DNA from 3 places in the Erwinia sp. V71 genome. Region 1 is predicted to be linked to each of the others. Evidence: predicted binding sites of a transcription regulator. Region 1 holds the regulator's gene; each other region holds the start of a gene.
What was found. The regulator PurR, encoded in region 1, represses purine synthesis genes. The targets are predictions, from matches to a motif close to CANGCAAACGTTTGCNTG.
Positions count from the first base shown of each region.

Region 2: a site for PurR is predicted at 1,444-1,461, ahead of gcvT (glycine cleavage system aminomethyltransferase GcvT). Genes of this name have one in related genera too.
Region 3: a site for PurR is predicted at 1,560-1,577, ahead of purL (phosphoribosylformylglycinamidine synthase). Genes of this name have one in related genera too.

Region 1 is NZ_CBFFRK010000033.1:14,859-19,128, reverse strand. It holds gene ACSZO1_RS09690 (C40 family peptidase) at 1-574, shown strand, start outside; gene ACSZO1_RS09685 (YnhF family membrane protein) at 650-739, opposite strand; gene purR (HTH-type transcriptional repressor PurR) at 1,030-2,055, shown strand; gene punR (DNA-binding transcriptional activator PunR) at 2,052-2,996, opposite strand; gene punC (purine nucleoside transporter PunC) at 3,113-4,270, shown strand, end outside.
Region 2 is NZ_CBFFRK010000024.1:23,552-27,821, reverse strand. It holds gene ubiI (FAD-dependent 2-octaprenylphenol hydroxylase) at 1-935, shown strand, start outside; gene gcvT (glycine cleavage system aminomethyltransferase GcvT) at 1,526-2,623, shown strand; gene gcvH (glycine cleavage system protein GcvH) at 2,653-3,039, shown strand; gene gcvP (aminomethyl-transferring glycine dehydrogenase) at 3,193-4,270, shown strand, end outside.
Region 3 is NZ_CBFFRK010000121.1:6,148-10,417, reverse strand. It holds gene mltF (membrane-bound lytic murein transglycosylase MltF) at 1-1,386, opposite strand, end outside; gene purL (phosphoribosylformylglycinamidine synthase) at 1,667-4,270, shown strand, end outside.

The DNA.
Region 1 (4,270 bases):
CAGCGTTGCCGCCCTCTCCCTCAGCAAAGCCAAAAACAGTGGTGAAGAGAAAAAACTGCTGGTTAAACGTTATGCGCCGCAGCGTAAACGCAAAGGCGCAGAAGAGAATGATGCCGCCAGTGTGGACAATGGCCCGTTAAAAATGAGCAAAGCGCACCGCGAGCGCTACCAGAAAGCCCGTGAAACCGCGATGAACAAACTGATGGGCCAGCTCGGCAAGCCCTATTTATGGGGCGGTAACTCACCGCGTTCCGGCTTCGACTGCAGCGGGCTGGTGTGGTATGCCTACAAAGATCTGGTAAAAATTAAGATCCCCCGCACGGCTAATGAAATGTACCACCTGCGTGATGCCGCGCAGATCAAGCGTGAATCACTGGAGAAAGGCGATCTGGTGTTCTTCCGCATCAACAATCGTGGTGCAGCGGATCATGTTGGCGTGTACCTCGGTAACGGCAAATTTATCCAGTCACCGCGCACCGGCAAAGATATTCAGATCAGCGCCCTGAGCGAAGAGTACTGGCAGCGCCACTATGTCGGCGCGCGCCGTGTGATGACGCCGAAAACCATCCGCTAACCTTGTTGCGCAAACAAAAAAACGCCTGATGCATGCATCGGGCGTTTTATTTTTAACGACTAAATTGCTGTAAAATCAGTTCAATACCGCTACAAAACTGAACGCAATAATCATCAGCAGCACGCCAACAGTGGTCATCAGCGATAACTTCAGATCAGTATCCATCTACGACTCCTTAAAAGACCCTACAAATAATACCTGTAACTATTTTCCCACAGTAGCGGGTAAAAATCTCGTGTTCTGCTCACAGCCTTGATAGAATTCCTTTTTTTCGTTGCGCAACAACTGCAACAGCGTGTGCCTGTGCCTTGCCGTGTTTCCTGACGTCAGTCTCCTTCCCGACGTCATTCAGCTGCAACATACTGACTGCTCGCCACCCTAATACGAGCATAAAACGCAAACGTTTAACTTGATTTCAATCAAAGGGTTAACATAAACCCGGGAGTACCAGTTTCATGGCAACAATTAAAGATGTGGCGAAACGCGCCGGTGTCTCCACCACCACGGTTTCTCATGTCATCAATAAAACCCGCTTTGTCGCGGAAGAGACGCGCGAAGCGGTGTGGGCCGCCATTAAAGAGCTGCACTATTCGCCAAGCGCGGTGGCGCGCAGTCTGAAGGTCAACCACACCAAATCGATTGGTTTGCTGGCGACCTCCAGTGAAGCGCCCTATTTTGCGGAAATTATTGAAGCCGTGGAAAACCGCTGCTTCGCCAAAGGCTATACGCTGATCCTCGGCAACGCGCATAACGATCTGCAGAAGCAGCGTGCCTATCTGTCGATGATGGCGCAAAAACGCGTCGATGGTCTGCTGGTGATGTGCTCGGAATACCCGGACGATCTGCTGCAGATGCTGGAAGAGAACCGTAACATTCCGATGGTGGTGATGGACTGGGGCGAGTCGCGCGGCGATTTTACCGATACGGTACTGGATAATGCCTTCGAAGGCGGTTATATGGCAGGCCGTTATCTGATTGATCGTGGCCATCGCGATATCGGCGCCATTCCCGGCCAGCAGGAGCGCAATACCGGGGGTGGCCGCCACGCCGGTTTCCTGAAAGCACTGAGTGAAGCCAATATTCCGCTGCGCGAAGAGTGGATTGTGCAGGGCGACTTTGAACCGGAATCCGGCTATCGCGCGATGCAGCAAATTCTGGCGCAGAAACAGCGCCCTACCGCGGTATTCTGCGGTGGCGATATTATGGCCATGGGCGCGATTTGTGCGGCTGATGAGCTAGGACTGCGCGTGCCGCAGGATATTTCGGTGATCGGTTATGATAATGTGCGCAACGCGCGCTACTTCACTCCGGCGCTGACCACCATCCACCAGCCGAAAGAGCGCCTGGGACAAACTGCGTTTGATATGTTGCTGGATCGTATCACCAGCAAACGCGAAGAATCGCAGACCATCGAGGTACATCCGTCGCTGATTGAGCGCCGTTCAGTTGCCGATGGTCCGTTCGTCGATTATCGCCGTTAATCTCCTGTACCGGCCACTATGCTGGCCGGTGACAGCTCTTCACGCAGCCACTCTTCATTCATCGTTTCCGCACTGCCAAGATACTCCAGCAGCCAGCTCAGCGCCGGTGAGGCACTTTGTTCCGCCCAGGTGACACAGCAGTGGCTGTCGGGGAATGCCGTCGTCAGCGTCAGCTCCGCCAGTTTGCCCTGTGCAATGAGCGGCGCAGCGAGATGCCCGGGCACCATACCGACACAAAGTCCTGCCTGCAGGCACTCCATCGCGCTGCGCCAGTGCGGTGCCACCAGCCGCCGCTGGTTATCCAGCGTCCAAGTATTGCGCCGTGGCAGATTACGTGAGGTATCTTCCAGCGCCAGTGCCGGCCACTGGCGAATGGTGTCATCATCAATCACACCGGACAGCTGTGCCAGCGGGTGCTGCGCCTGAACCACACAACGCCAGTTCAGCGCCCCCATATCGCGAAAACCAAAGCGTCCCCCGACCGGGCTCGCCTGGGTAGCGCCAATCGCCATATCCACACGACCATCATCCAGTGCATCCCAGACACCATTAAATACCTCGCAGGAGATATGCAGTTCCATATCGGGGAAATGGCGATAGAAATCCAGCACCAGCTGATTGGTACGCTGCGGTTTGACGATGGCGTCAACTGCAATACTTAACTGACCACGCCAGCCATTTGCCACCTGCTGACACTGGCGACGGGTGGCGAGCATTTTTTTGATAACAATGCGCCCCTGTTCAATAAACACCTTACCCGCTTCCGTCAGGACCACATCACGGTGACGACGTTCAAATAAGGGCACTGCCAGCCACTGCTCCAGCTGACGCACGGTATAACTGACCGCAGACGGCACACGATGCAATTCGCTGGCCGCCGCACTAAAACTGCCGGTACGCGCGACAGCATCAACCACTTCAAGAGAATGTTCTGACCACATGTTCTGCTCACAAATTTTTTGCACGCAACGGGCAAATATTAGCGTTTCACAACGCGGGATGCACCCGCTTACACTCTGCGCGTGATATTTACCTGCAAAAGAAGAGTTGTTCCCCGATGAAATCAAAAGGATTTATGATCTACCTGGCCTTGCTCAGCATGCTGGGTTTTCTCGCCACTGATATGTACCTGCCCGCCTTTGGCGCGATGCAACAGGATCTCGCGACGCAACCCGGCGCGATCAGCGCCAGTCTGAGTCTGTTTCTGGCCGGTTTTGCCTGTGCACAACTGATTTGGGGGCCGCTGTCAGATCGTATTGGCCGTAAGCCGGTGCTGATCATCGGCCTGGCGCTGTTCGCTCTCGGCTGTGCCGGGATGATGGCGGTTCATGACGCCACGCTGCTGCTGGTACTGCGTTTTGTGCAGGCCGTTGGCGTTTGTGCGGCGGCCGTCAGCTGGCAGGCGCTGGTGGTGGATCGCTACAGTGGTGCGCAGGCAAACCGCGTGTTCGCCACGATTATGCCACTGGTGGCGCTCTCGCCAGCGCTGGCGCCGTTGCTGGGCGCATGGTTACTGGAGCATTTTCACTGGCGGTCGATCTTTATTGCGCTGTTGTTGATCGCACTGGCACTGCTGATCCCGACGCTGCGTTTGCCTGCTGCTGGCCATAAAACCGCAACGGCGGAATCAGTGAGTTTTCTGCAGTTACTGAAATCACGCAGTTACAGCGGCAATGTACTGATCTATGCCGCCTGCTCCGCCAGCTTTTTCGCCTGGCTGACCGGTTCGCCGTTTATTCTCGCCGACCTGGGGCTGTCGCCCGCAGATATTGGTCTCAGCTATCTGCCACAGACCATCGCCTTTTTAATCGGCGGTTTTGGCTGCCGTACTCTGCTGCAGCGTGTTGACGGTAAACAGCTGTTACCGTGGCTGCTGCTGGGTTATGCCATCAGCGTTGCCGCGCTGTTTGCCGTGGCGCTCTCAACGCAGGCGACACTGACGGCATTGCTGATCCCATTCTGTGGCATGGCGATGGCCAATGGTGCAATCTACCCGATTGTCGTGGCTAATGCGCTGCTACCCTTCCCTCATGCCACCGGCAAAGCGGCTGCGCTGCAGAATATGCTGCAGCTGGGGCTGTGCTTTGTCGCCAGTATGGCTGTTTCTGCCTTGATTACTCAGCCACTGCTGAGTACCACGGCGATTATGCTGAGCACCATCGTACTTGCCGCGGGCGGTTATGCACTACAATTAGCCGATAGCGCGCAGGAAGAA
Region 2 (4,270 bases), on a different contig from region 1:
GCAATATTGCCTTTGATGATGAACAGCAGGGGTTATCACATCTCGGCCATATTATTGAAAACCAGGTGATCCACCAGGCGCTGTGGCAGAAGGCCAGCCAGCACAGCGATATCACACTGATTGCCCCGGCTCAGCTGCAACAGGTGGCGTTTGGCGACAACGAAGCGTTTGTCACACTGGAAGATGGCTCGATGATGAGTGCACGTCTGCTGGTAGCGGCGGATGGCGCGAATTCATGGCTGCGTAATAAAGCCGATATCCCGCTGGCGTTCTGGGACTACGAGCATCACGCGCTGGTGGCCAATATCCGTACCGAACAGCCGCATGATGCCGTGGCGCGTCAGGTGTTTCATGGCGATGGTATTCTGGCGTTTCTGCCGCTCAGCGACCCGCATTTATGCTCAATTGTCTGGTCGTTGCCACCGCAGGAGGCAAGCCGTTTGCAGTCGATGCCTGAAGCGTTGTTTAACCAGCAGCTGTCAGTGGCGTTTGATATGCGCATGGGATTGTGCAGCGTGGAAAGCGAACGCCAGAGCTTCCCGCTGATGGGACGCTATGCGCGCAGTTTTGCTGCGCACCGTCTGGCACTGGTGGGCGATGCCGCGCATACCATTCACCCGCTGGCCGGGCAGGGCGTTAACCTCGGTTTTATGGATGCCGCAGAGCTGATTGGCGAGATTAAGCGTCTGCATCAGCAGGGGAAAGATATCGGTCAGCATCTCTATCTGCGCCGTTACGAGCGCAGCAGAAAGCACAGCGCTGCGCTGATGCTGGCGAGTATGCAGGGGTTCCGTGAACTGTTTGCCGGTGACAATCCGGCGAAAAAACTGCTGCGTGATGTCGGACTGAAACTGGCGGATGCGTTGCCTGGCGTCAAACCGCGCCTGCTGAAACAGGCGATGGGGCTGCACGACCTTCCTGAATGGCTGAAATAAACGCCTGATTCTTAATCCTGCTGCGATGAGGCAGGGACACCGTTTTGCCCCTTCCCCCGCTTGCGGGGGAAGGTTGGGATGGGGGAGCAAACGACTCCACTCCCGAATCGCTGGCCCCCTCTCCCTGGCCCTCCCCATTTTATGGGGGAGGGGATCTGGTCGGTGATGGCGGTAAGACGGTTTTTCTGCCGACGCATTCCTCCCAAATTCCCCATTTTCACTCCGCGCCCCATTTTGGTGCGTATTTGAAATATTCTAATTTTACCTGTCAATTGGCATTATTTTTTTTCATGCGAATGCGGTTTTTACAAAGTCATTTTTTATCTCGCCTTCACCATTAGCTGATAATTAATCTGACAGGTTATCATTTATCTGTCAGTTATGTGTGCTGGTGCGCGGTTTTGTAGTGAAAAATTCTGAATAGTGATCGTGCCTCGTCATTGTGCAACCGCATTTCGCCCTCGTATAGCTTATGGTTAATCCGCACATTCAGTGGTAACTTTCAGGTAAAGGTAACGTTTGCGTTGCGCCATTTGCCGTACGTATGCGCGCGTGAATCGACGAACTTCTCGCTCAGGCACAGGACAGATATGACTCAGCAGACTCCTTTGTTCGAACAACATCAAACCTGCGGCGCCCGCATGGTGGATTTTCATGGCTGGATGATGCCGCTGCACTACGGTTCACAGCTGGATGAACATCACGCGGTGCGCACTGACGCTGGTATGTTTGATGTTTCCCATATGACCATTGTCGATCTCCGCGGCGCACGCACCCGCGAATTTTTACGCTATCTGCTGGCGAATGATGTCGCCAAACTCACCCAGCCAGGTAAAGCGCTGTACACCGGCATGCTGAATGCATCAGGTGGCGTAATCGACGATCTGATTGTTTACTTTATGAGCGAAGAGTACTTCCGTCTGGTGGTCAACTCTGCAACCCGAGAAAAAGATCTGGCGTGGATCAGCGAACATGCTGCGCCTTATGGCGTGGAACTGCAGGAGCGTGACGATCTGGCGTTAATCGCTGTTCAGGGGCCGAATGCGCAGCAGAAAGCGCAGAGTCTGCTGGATGACGCGCAGCGCCAGGCGGTTGCGGGCATGAAGCCGTTCTTCGGCGTGCAGGCGGGCGAACTGTTTATCGCCACCACCGGTTATACCGGTGAAGCGGGTTACGAAATTGCCCTGCCAGCGACGCAGGCGGTGGATTTCTGGCAACAGCTGCTGGCAGCGGGTGTGAAACCGGCTGGCCTTGGCGCGCGTGACACCCTGCGACTGGAAGCAGGGATGAATCTCTATGGCCAGGAGATGGATGAAACCATTTCTCCGCTGGCCGCCAATATGGGCTGGACGGTGAGCTGGGAACCGGCAGATCGAGACTTTATTGGCCGTGAAGCGCTGGAAATTCAGCGTGCGAAAGGCGGCGAAAAACTGGTCGGGCTGGTGATGACCGAAAAAGGCGTACTGCGCAACGAGCTGCCGGTCCGGTTTAGCGACGACGCCGGCAATATCCATGAAGGCGTGATCACCAGCGGATCGTTCTCTCCGACGCTGGGCTACAGCATTGCGCTGGCACGTGTGCCGGACGGCATCGGCGACCATGCGATTGTGCAAATCCGCAACCGCGAAATGCCGGTGCGGGTAACGAAACCTGTTTTTGTGCGTGCCGGTAAGCCGGTCGCGCTGTAATCCCTTTATTTTTCTGGAGACTGTGGCCGATGAGCAATGTGCCAAATGAACTGAAATACCGCGACAGCCATGAGTGGGTGCGCAAAGAAGCCGACGGCAGCTACACCGTGGGGATCACCGAGCACGCACAGGAGCTGCTGGGCGACATGGTGTTTGTTGACCTGCCTGAAGTTGGTGCGACCTTCGCCGCTGGCGATGATTGTGCGGTGGCTGAATCTGTGAAGGCCGCATCTGATATTTATGCGCCACTGAGCGGTGAAATCATTGCGGTTAACGAAGAGCTGGAAGGTTCACCGGAGCTGGTCAACAGCGAACCTTATGGTGACGGCTGGCTGTTTAAAATCAAAGCCAGCGACGAATCTGAACTGGATTCGATGCTGGATGCCGATGCGTATAAAGCGTCAATCGAAGAGTAACCGTGAATACCCCTTCCTCCGTTAGCGGAGGAAGGTCGGGATGGGGGAGCCAATGACTTCGATCTTCTGTCACTCGTTCTCCCTCCCAGCCCCTCCTTCGCACCGCGGGGAGGGAATATCCCATTTCAATGCCCGATGCAGGATTTACCGCTAATGACTCAGACTCTCAGCCAGCTTGAACACACCGGTGCGTTTATCGAGCGCCATATCGGTCCTTCGCAGGAGCAGCAGCAAACGATGCTGAACGCCATTGGTGCCAGCTCTCTGCACGAACTGATTACCTCGATTGTGCCTGCCGACATTCAGTTACCCAGCCCGCCTGCGATTGGCGACGCGCTGACTGAGCATCAGGCGCTGGCGGAGCTGAAAGCCATTGCCAGCCAGAACCAGCTGTATAAATCCTACATCGGCATGGGTTACACCCCGGTGTTAACCCCGCCGGTTATCCTGCGCAATATGCTGGAAAACCCGGGCTGGTACACCGCGTATACGCCGTATCAGCCGGAAGTATCACAGGGCCGTCTCGAAGCGCTGCTGAATTTCCAGACCCTGACGCTGGATCTGACCGGTCTGGATATCGCCTCCGCATCGTTGCTGGACGAAGCCACTGCGGCGGCGGAAGCGATGGCGATGGCAAAGCGCGTCAGCAAGCTGAAAAACGCCAATAAATTCTTTGTTGCTGATGATATTCATCCGCAGACACTCGACGTGGTGCGCACCCGCGCAGAAACCTTTGGTTTTGAAGTGCTGGTGGATAGTGCCGAAAAAGCGCTGGATCATCAGGAAGTGTTTGGCGTGTTGCTGCAGCAGGTGGGAACGACTGGCGAAGTGCATGATTACCGGGCGCTGATTGCCGAATTAAACCAGCGTAAAGTGGTGGTCAGTGTGGCGGCGGACTTTATGTCGCTGGTTCTGCTGGAAGCACCTGGCAAGCAGGGCGCGGATATCGTCTTCGGCTCTGCGCAACGTTTCGGCGTGCCGATGGGCTACGGTGGTCCGCATGCGGCCTTCTTTGCCGCCCGTGACGAACACAAACGCTCGATGCCGGGCCGTATTATTGGTGTGTCGCGTGATGCCGCGGGCAACACGGCGTTGCGTATGGCGATGCAGACCCGTGAACAGCATATCCGCCGTGAAAAGGCCAACTCCAATATCTGTACCTCGCAGGTCCTGCTGGCGAATATCGCGGGTCTGTATGCGGTGTACCATGGACCGGCAGGACTGCAACGCA
Region 3 (4,270 bases), on a different contig from region 1:
CGCGATGCGTTTCTCTTTCTCCTGCAGATAGCCCACCAGACTTAACTGGTACTTACGGATATTTTCCACATAAGAGTAAGCTTCATGCCCGCGCGCGTAGCCGTAAGTGGTCTGGTTGTAATAGCGTTTCTGGCTCAGCATCGGCAGGCGAATTTTCACATCGGCCCAGCTGTCCGGATTGCCTTTCTGCTTCTCTGTCAGCTTGCGCGCATCCAGCATATGGGCGTACCCCATATTGTATGCCGCCAGCGCAAACCAGATACGCTCATCTTCCAGCACCGTGGCAGGCACTTTTTCCATCATGCGCTGTAAATATTCGCTGCCACCGCGAATGCTCTGTTCCGGGTCAAGCCGGTCATCAACATCCAGACTGTCGGCAGTGTTGCGCGTCAGCATCATCAGACCGCGAACGCCCGTCGGTGAGGTGGCCTGTGGATTCCAGTGCGACTCCTGATATGAGATTGCCGCCAGCAGACGCCAGTCGATAGCGCTGGCATAGTGCTCAAACAGTGGCTGAATGTCCGGCAGGGTTTCGTCGATGGCGCGCAGGAAGGTGCGGGTATCCACGTAGTCAAAGGTGCCGACATGGCCGAGATACTTCTCCTCCAGTCGCGCCATGCTGCCTTCTTCACTCATCTGACTAAAGAAATCGAGCATCGCAGCGTTGAGGCTGTCATCTTCCTCACGCGGAATATACCAGGTAACCGGTTCTTCCTCGGTAATATCGAAGGCGACCGCCAGCTGCGGATAGATGCGCTGCAGCAGGCCAATGGTCACTGAGTCACCAACGGTGTACTCCAGTTTGCCATCCGCCACCGCTTCCAGCAGCGCTTTTGGCGCCTGGTCGGTCGAGATCGCCCAGTCGAGATCCGGATACTGATTCTGCTTCGCATTACGCAGCGTCGACAAATAAGCCGAACCGGAGGCCACTGTCAGGCGGCCCTGCAAATTACCGAGGCTCTTCGGCCGGGCTTTGCCGATGCGGTAAACCAGCTGCTGTGACACAGAGTAGTACGTCGGGCCGGTGCGGAAGCGTGCCAGTCGTTCACTGTTATAAATCAGCCCGGCGGCAAGGATATCCGCCTTGTCGTCATCGAGATCATCAAACAGGTCGCTGAGGTTTGGGCGCACGGTCACTTCCAGTTTGACACCCAGATAATCGGCGAAGCGCTTCGCCAGCTCGTAGTCCATACCGGCTGGTGCGTCATTGATGGTGTAGTACGTGAGCGGGGAGTTTATGGTGCTGATACGTAACACGCCCCGCGATTTTATCTGTGCGATGCGATCTTCCGATCCCCCGTACCAGGGGATCGAGGGCCACAGTGCCAGCGCGAGCAGCACTGTGATCAGCCCGATCAGCAGATAATTAATTTTTAGGCGTTTCAAATAGTTATCTCTCGGTTGCCCGCAGGCTTCTGTCTCTTTCGGCAGTATTAGTTTTGGTAGATATCCCAGAGCGAGGGGCATTTTGCTCAACAAAGCGTCGCGCCGCAACTTATTCAGCAGTTTTTGTGCAACTTTCAGCCAATTCCGGTGTGCAATAACTCTTCCAGAAATTATGCGCAAACGGTTTCGTTGGCAGGCAGGATTCTCTATAATAGCGCCCGTTTTCCCCTGTTGCGCCCAAAGAAGCGTCCTCCGGCGCTTCGAAGACGAGAGATCTTTAATGATGGAAATTCTGCGTGGTTCGCCCGCTCTGTCGGCATTTCGTGTTAACAAACTGCTGACCCGCTTTCAGGACGCTCACCTGCCAGTGAGTGATATTTACGCCGAGTACGTCCATTTTGCTGATGTCAGCGCGCCGCTAAACGCTGACGAAAAAGCCCGCCTTCAGCGCCTGCTGAAATACGGCCCCTCTCTCGCTGAGCATGCACCGCAAGGTCGTCTGCTGCTGGTTACGCCCCGTCCGGGCACCATTTCTCCGTGGTCTTCTAAAGCGACCGATATCGCGCATAACTGCGATTTACCACAGGTACTGCGCCTGGAGCGCGGTCTGGCGTTTTACGTGCAGGCGCCGCAGCTGAGCGATGCACAGTGGACGCAGCTGGCAGCCCTGCTGCATGACCGTATGATGGAGACGGTGTTCAGTGAACTGGAGCAGGTGCAGCAGCTGTTTGCTCATCACCAGCCGCAGCCGCTGAGCAGCGTTGATGTGCTGGGTGCAGGACGCAGCGCGCTGGAGCAGGCTAACCAGAAACTGGGCCTGGCGCTGGCGGAAGATGAAATTGATTACCTGCTGGCGGCGTTTGAAAAACTGGGGCGCAACCCGAACGACATCGAGCTGTATATGTTTGCCCAGGCAAACTCTGAGCACTGTCGCCATAAGATTTTCAACGCCGACTGGATTATTGATGGTCAGCAACAGCCGAAGTCGCTGTTCAAAATGATCAAAAACACCTTCGAACAGACGCCGGACCATGTGCTCTCTGCTTACAAAGATAACGCCGCGGTCATGGAAGGTTCGACTATTGGCCGTTTCTTTGCCGATGCGGAAAAAGGTGTGTACGACTACCACCAGGAAGACGCGCATATTCTGATGAAGGTGGAAACCCATAACCACCCAACGGCGATTTCACCATGGCCGGGTGCGGCGACCGGTTCTGGCGGTGAAATCCGTGACGAAGGTGCGACCGGACGTGGCGCGAAGCCGAAAGCGGGTCTGGTGGGCTTCTCGGTTTCTAACCTGCGTATTCCTGGCTTTGAACAGCCGTGGGAAGAGGATTTCGGTAAACCAGAGCGTATCGTTACTGCGCTGGATATCATGACCGAAGGCCCGCTGGGCGGCGCGGCGTTCAACAACGAATTCGGCCGTCCGGCGCTGAATGGCTACTTCCGTACTTATGAAGAGCGCGTGAACAGCCACAATGGCGTTGAACTGCGCGGCTACCACAAGCCGATTATGCTGGCGGGCGGTATCGGTAACATTCGCGCAGACCATGTGCAGAAAGGCGAAATCACCGTTGGCGCCAAACTGATTGTGCTGGGTGGCCCGGCGATGAATATCGGTCTGGGCGGTGGTGCGGCTTCTTCAATGGCGTCCGGCCAGTCTGATGCCGATCTTGATTTCGCTTCAGTACAGCGCGATAACCCGGAAATGGAACGCCGTTGCCAGGAAGTGATTGACCGCTGCTGGCAACTGGGTGAAGACAACCCGATTCTGTTTATCCATGACGTTGGCGCTGGTGGCCTGTCTAACGCCATGCCGGAGCTGGTCAGCGATGGCGGCCGTGGCGGTCGTTTTAACCTGCGCGATATCCTCAGCGATGAGCCAGGCATGAGTCCGCTGGAAGTGTGGTGTAACGAATCGCAGGAACGCTATGTTCTGGCAGTAGCACCAGAGAAACTGGCGCTGTTCGACACCCTGTGCCAGCGTGAGCGTGCACCGTATGCGGTGATTGGCGAAGCGACCGAAGAGCAGCATCTGACGCTGTCTGACAGTCATTTCGACAATAAACCTATTGATATGCCACTCGACGTGCTGCTGGGCAAAACGCCGAAAATGACGCGCGATGTCGCCAGCCTGCAGGCGCAGGGCGAAGCGCTGGTGCGCGATGAGATTACCGTTGCTGATGCGGTACAGCGTGTACTGCATCTGCCGACTGTGGCGGAAAAAACCTTCCTCGTTACCATTGGTGACCGCAGCGTGACCGGTATGGTGGCGCGCGATCAGATGGTGGGACCATGGCAGATCCCGGTCGCTAACTGTGCGGTGACCACCGCCAGCCTCGACAGCTACCACGGTGAAGCGATGGCGCTGGGCGAACGTGCACCAGTGGCGCTGCTGGATTTCGCCGCTTCCGGTCGTCTGGCGGTCGGCGAAGCGCTGACCAACATCGCAGCAACACAAATTGGTTCACTGAAACGCATTAAACTCTCCGCTAACTGGATGGCGGCGGCAGGTCACCCTGGTGAAGACGCCGGTCTGTACGCGGCGGTGAAAGCAGTGGGCGAAGAGCTGTGTCCGGCGCTGGGTATCACCATTCCGGTGGGTAAAGACTCCATGTCGATGAAAACCCGCTGGCAGCAGGGCAGTGAACAACGCGAAATGACGTCGCCGCTGTCACTGGTGATTACGGCGTTTGCCCGTGTGGAAGATGTGCGCCGCACCGTGACGCCACAATTGCAGGCGCAGCAGGACAATGCGCTGCTGCTGATTGACCTCGGTAACGGCCACAATGCGCTGGGCGCGACGGCGCTGTCGCAGGTTTATCGCCAGCTGGGCGACAAGCCGGCTGACGTACGCGATGCACAGCAGCTGGCGGGCTTCTTT